Regions from separate parts of the Peijinzhouia sedimentorum genome, predicted to be linked through region 1. Evidence: riboswitches for the same ligand, from Rfam matches in the RefSeq annotation. Region 1 holds a riboswitch; the other holds the start of a gene.
The links. A riboswitch is a leader RNA that binds a small molecule or an ion and turns the genes downstream of it on or off. The one in region 1 is predicted to bind thiamine pyrophosphate.
Positions count from the first base shown of each region.

Region 1 (3,218 bases):
TTTTTAATTCGTAGGCTGCTTTTTGAGGGTTAGTTGCACTACAGATAGCCGAAACTACAGCAATACAGTCTGCACCTGCCTTTATTACCGATTTCAAATTGTTTAGGCGGATATTACCTATGGCAACCAAAGGTTTATCGGTAAGATTTCTCATCGTTCGTATACCATCCAGTCCCCATTCGGTAATGGTATCGGTTTTAGTAGGTGTTTTGAAAACAGGACTGATACCTAGGTAATCAGAGAGGACTACTTGATCATTTCCAAGCTGTTCAAGGTATTCTATAGAATAGCCTATGCATTTAGTTTCGCTCCACTGATTTCTTATTTCAGTGGGAGTAATATCCTTGGTGCCAACATGTATACCTATCGCATCTACTTTCTTTGCTACTTCTATATTGTCATTGATGATGAGGGGAATCTGGTATTTAGTAGTTATTTCTTTGAGTTGGAATGCCTTACGAATATACGTTTCCGTTAGGTCATTCTTTTCCCTTAGTTGGATGACATCCACTCCTCCTAAAATTGCTTGTTCGGCTATAGTAAGAAAATTTTGGCCTTTACAGTCTGCTTGAGAAATGACCAGATAGAGTTTATATGGGAATGACGATTGCTTTTTCATCCCTCTGAAATATTAAGATGTTCGCTAAATTCAGTTTCAGTTATAGCGTAAAGTTTGTCTATGATATGCATTTGCAGACTGCCCGGTCCTGAAGATTGCCTTTCAGAAAGTTCTCCCACTATGCCAAGTAAGGCCATTGCAGCGGTGGTCGCTTCTGTTTTGTCTTCAATTATAGCGACAAAGGCAGCTATCAGTGCCGATGCGGTGCAACCTAATCCTGTCACCTTGGTCATCATCGGATGACCATTCTTTATTGATATTGTTCGCTTCTTGTTATCTAAAATGACATCCGTTTCACCTGAAATACACACAACAGAACCATATTGATTTACCAACGCATGAGCTGCTTGAATGGCATCATTACTTGAAGCGGTGCTGTCTACTCCTTTGGTTGATGATGTATTGAATTTTGCAAGAGCTAATATCTCAGATGCATTCCCTCTTATCACTGTAGGGCTGTACAGCAATAGTTTTTGAAGGATTTCATTTCTATAAGGTGTCGCACCTGCACCTACGGGGTCAAGTACCCAAGGTTTATTTAGCGTATGGGCAGTTTCCGCTGCCATCAACATAGCTTCTGACCAATATTCGTCTAGTGTGCCAATGTTGATCAATATAGCATCTGCAATGCCTGCCATATCGTTCACTTCGGCTTTAGCATGAGCCATTACAGGTGAAGCGCCTACTGCGAGCAATGCATTGGCTGTATTGTTCATTACCACATAGTTGGTAATGTTGTGGATTAATGGGGATTGGTTTTTTACTGATTGAATGTGTTTCCAAAGTGTTTTTTCCATTTTGCGCTATTTATTTTGAGATAAAAAATAGCTTTAGGAAAAAACCGAAAACAAAGAAAGAAACAACTTTTAGATAAGAAGTCTTTTTTGCTTTTCCCTACGTCGGTGTAAGCCGTATCAGGTTCAAAGGGACTCTCTCAATTCTTTTCAGAATACCCCTAAAGCGTATGCAAAGCTACAAAATATTATGATACTTGGTTTTTTGATTTTAGAAAGTTAGTTCTGTAACTAGATTTCAGTATGCTTTCGAAGCTCTTTTGGCTACGATTTTCGTAAATAAAAGGCTTTTGCATCTGGCTATTCTCAATTGCGAAGGGTTGATAAGCCAATTTTAAAATAGGAAACGAGTGTGTTGAGAAGTTCAAGTAAGTCTCAGTGAGTAGGTTTAGAGGTGAAATTCGTCATTGCCTACTCGACTACCAGTAATATCTTCTTTTAAGCGATATTAAAGTCATACTTATCCAGTTGAATACTGAATTAATGTAGGTTTTTAAAAGCATTGAAGACTTTTAAAATTGTCTCAATAGTCATGTTCTTTGTATTCCTTTCCAGTTTCATCTTTTATCCTTCTTTTTAGCGTTTGTATACACCATGCATTTTAATTTTTTGAAGGATCAAATACCCAAAGATCATAGTTGTGGAATTCAAATTCATGTCCTATGTATAGCTTGTTATTGACAAAAAAATAATGAATGTCATTGGGGTCTAGATTTGAAGGAAAAGGATCCTCGGCCTCCCATTTATCTTGTGTCAAGTCATAGGACCAAAGTTCCTTATCTAACCAATTGCCTTCCCTTTTAGAATCATCAGATGAGATTCCAAAATATATTTTATTATTTAATGAAAAGGAAATAATTTTATCTTTAATAATTCCAGGGTATTCTGTTAATAAACGCCAAGTATGTGCATCACTATCATATTCCCAGATACTTTTGTCACTGGTTAGAACGTAGGCTTTACTACCCATAGCAGTTCCTCCTACTGAAAAGCCTGTTGATGTGGGGATAGGTGATCGAGCAATCCAAGTATTAGTAGTCAAATTATACTCGTGTGATTCGGAAGAGCTTAGAATCATAATTGAATTCCCATTTGAGAGTCCTTGAAAATATCGATGAAATTGATTATCCCGAACGGGAATATTACTTAGATTCGTCCAAATGTCGTTTTCGTACTTATATAAATTAAGGTCAATATTATTAAAAAAATATTGAGAACTCCCAATAGTAACTGAGATAAATTTTGAGCGAGTGTTACCTGAAATTGGAAAATTCCGTACCCTTGAAAAACTATTTTCTACGGGATCGTAAGAAAAAAAATCTGAACTCTGAAACAAAATAAATCCTTTATCATTCATTGAACTACCGAATGACTTAGACCAACCATCTAAGTCAGCGTTTTGAGGATTTAATTTTTCCCATGAGTTTCGCAGACTTCCTAAACTTTCAAAACTAAGAGCGCTTCCGTAAACTGTTATGGAATTATAAACCACAAATGGCCTTACTGAATAATTTAACCCTTTAGCTAAACCATAGTTAACCTCCTTTTCAAAATATCCTTCGGTAAATGGTGCTGATACATGGATTGTGTCTGAGTTTTCAATGGCTGGATTTGTAGAACTCCAAACAAATCCGAATGATTGAACATTATAAGAACCTGCATTTAGTACTTCTGCTCGAAAGATTACTCCTGTTTCAGATGGCTCCACATCTGTCATCATAATGTAAGGATATTCTTTTGGCATAATATCGGCATCATTACAATTCAGCAAAAGAATAGCACAAACAAAAAATATAGAAAGGGTG
Region 1 covers NZ_JBMPIY010000015.1:5,976-9,193, reverse strand. Annotated here, with positions in the region: gene thiE (thiamine phosphate synthase) at 1-619, opposite strand, end outside; gene thiM (hydroxyethylthiazole kinase) at 616-1,416, opposite strand; TPP riboswitch at 1,494-1,586, opposite strand; gene ACOXY8_RS15770 (hypothetical protein) at 2,015-3,218, opposite strand, start outside.

Region 2 (3,218 bases), on a different contig from region 1:
TAGTGTAATCACCCATCTTCCTAGAGTCGGTATGCAACACATATTTTTCCTTCGCTGATTGCGCTAATGTTTCATCTGGAGGCCAGTTGAAACCACCTTGCGCAAAAAGTGGAGTAGAAAAAATCCCCACAACAAAAAACGCTACAATTGCTAATACTTTTTTCATTTTCATTTCTCCGTTATGCCAGTTAATAATTGTGATAGAGCAAAACAAGCTCCAAATTTAACTAATAATCTCTTAAACTCTTAATATTGTTTTGATTTTGAACAGAAAAACAGAATAAAACTCTCGCAAAATTCATTTACTAAATCATCACATTAAAGCGATCCCATTCGAAATAAAAATTGCTTCAAGCCATTCCATTTAAAGGAGGTACAATTTAAGTAATTAGAATTTGTTTTTTCTAGCCTTTATATTAAAAAGTGAAATCTTGATTTGAATGGCACATTTTTAAAATCTTTTTCGAAATAATCTTCTGTTTGTAATTACGACTAAACATTACGCTATTTTTGCGGGATGGAAGGAATTGGAATCTGGGAAGGTTTGCGTGAAGGTATCCAGCATTTGACCTTACTCGAAGCTACGGCAGTATTCTTTGGATTACTAAGTGTTTGGTATTCAAGACTTGAAAACATTCTTGTATTCCCAACGGGAATTATTAGCGTACTGATTTACGTATACATTTGTTTTGGCGCCAAATTATATGCTGATGTAGGTATTAATGCATATTATTTCATCATGAGTATTTACGGTTGGTACCTATGGTCGAGAAAGGATTCGAATAATAACTTTTTACCAATCACGACTAACAGCACAAAGGAGTGGATAATAAGCATTGCAACACTCATCGGTTCATTTATTCTTATTGCATATTCATTAATCAATTTTACAGACAGTGACGTTCCCTATTGGGATGCACTCACTACTTCTATGGCTTTTGTGGCAATGCTTTTGATGGCAAAGAAGAAAATAGAAAATTGGATTGCGTGGATTTTCACTAATCTGCTTTCAATTCCGTTATATTTTTACAAAGGGCTTATGTTAACCTCCTTTCAATTTTTAATTTTTTTAATCCTTGCCATTATGGGTTTTACCAGATGGCGTCGAGAATTAAGTATCCAGAAGAATTTATGAAAAAAATTGCCATCATTGGCCCTGAATCAACGGGCAAAAGTACTCTTGCAAATCAGCTATCAAATGAACTCTCATTTCCGTTAGTCCCTGAATTTGCTCGTGAATATCTTAAAAACCTAAATAGAGAATATAAATACAGCGACTTATCTGAAATAGCCAAAGGGCAAATTGAAAGCGAAGATAAATTAGCGGAAACTAAGCCTCCTCTTTTGATTTGTGATACAGACCTTACAGTAATCAAAATTTGGAGCTTACACCGTTTCAAACAAGTGGAAGGTTGGATCGAAAGAGAATTGAGAACTAGAACCTACGATCATTATTTCTTGATGTATATTGACTTGCCCTGGGTGGAAGATCCTCAAAGAGAACATCCCGAGCTTAGAAACTACTTTTTCAATATATATCATGAGGAGTGTAAGAAAAGAAGACTCCCTTATACAATCATAAAAGGAAAAGAAAACGAAAGACTCGAAAGTGCTTTAAAAGTGATTGGAAATTTGCACTAAAAACAATTAGGCGTACATTTGCGACAGAATAAAGGGGTGCCCCAAATATACGGGCTGAGATTATACCCATTGAACCTGATGCCGGTAATGCGGTCGAAGGGAGGTATGGTAAAACAACTAAAGGAAGCGTCTGCCCCTTGGATGCTTCGCAATGTTTCACCTAAAAATTTCTAACATGTTTAAGTACGTCATCTGCCTGGCAATTTGCCTTGGCTCTATTGTTTCCTTTGCCCAAACCTCATTTGAAGGTAGGGTCATAGACAAGGAAACTAAAATGGCATTACCTAATGCCAACATCACTATTGAAGGAACTCGTTTTGGAGCAGTTTCTGATTTAGAAGGTAATTTCATTATTTCCAATGCTCCAGAAAGCGAATTCACCCTTAAAATCTCCTACGTAGGTTACAAAACACTGACCCAAACTGTACAAAATAGTACAAGTGGAAATGCAATCTTCGAATTAGAACAGAGTGAATTACTTGGTCAAGAAGTAATTGTTTTTGCAACTAGAGCTTCACAAAAAACGCCTGCAACATTCACCACAGTCAACAGAAAGGAAATTCAAAAGCAGAATTTGGGACAAGATATCCCTATGCTTCTTGACCAAACTCCTTCAATTGTGACACATTCTGATGCGGGTGCTGGAATTGGATATACAGGTCTCAGAATACGCGGCAGCGACGCCACAAGAGTGAATGTTACGGTGAATGGAATCCCAATTAACGATTCTGAATCTCATGGTGTATTTTGGGTAAATATGCCCGACTTTGCATCGTCGGTGGAGAATATACAAATACAGCGCGGCGTAGGCACTTCTACCAACGGAGCTGCTGCATTTGGTGCTTCTATCAATATCCAAACCGATCCAATCAATCAGGATGCTTATGCCCAGATTGACAATTCTTTTGGTTCATTTAATAGCTGGAAAAATACGGTAAGAGTTGGCACTGGATTGATCGACGAAAAATTTACTTTCGATGCACGTTTGTCAAAAATTTCATCAGATGGCTTTCTTGATAGAGCTAGATCAGACTTAAAGTCATTTTATCTATCTGCTGGCCTACATGGCAAAAAAAGCCTTTTGAAGCTAAATGTATTTTCTGGAGCTGAAGAAACATACCAAGCTTGGGAGGGAACTCCCGAATCGAGGCTTAGAGGAGATCGTGAAGAGATGTTGGCTTATATTGAGCGAAATGGCTTAAATGAACAGCAGCAAGAAAACTTGCTAAATAGTGATAGCCGAACTTACAATTTCTATGAGTACAATAATCAAGTAGATAACTATCAACAAGATCATTATCAGCTAATATATGCTTTGGAAGCAAATCCACAATTTACTTTCAATGCAGCTCTACACTACACTCGTGGGCGAGGCTATTTCGAGCAATTCAGATTTAATGACCGACTGTCTAATTATAATTTACCCAATATCACAATCGGTGAGGAAACCATAAGCCGTAGCGATTTGGTTAGACGCAGATGGCTCGACAATCATTTCTACGGAACCACTTTCAGCGGAACTTATCGTCCAGATGATAAGCTAGAAGTTACTGTTGGTGGTGCATGGAATAGATATG
Region 2 covers NZ_JBMPIY010000008.1:83,096-86,313, reverse strand. Annotated here, with positions in the region: gene ACOXY8_RS12055 (tetratricopeptide repeat protein) at 1-166, opposite strand, end outside; gene pnuC (nicotinamide riboside transporter PnuC) at 518-1,135, shown strand; gene ACOXY8_RS12045 (AAA family ATPase) at 1,132-1,641, shown strand; TPP riboswitch at 1,664-1,761, shown strand; gene ACOXY8_RS12040 (TonB-dependent receptor) at 1,817-3,218, shown strand, end outside.
Region 2: another riboswitch for thiamine pyrophosphate. It lies ahead of ACOXY8_RS12040 (TonB-dependent receptor); the one in region 1 lies ahead of thiM (hydroxyethylthiazole kinase).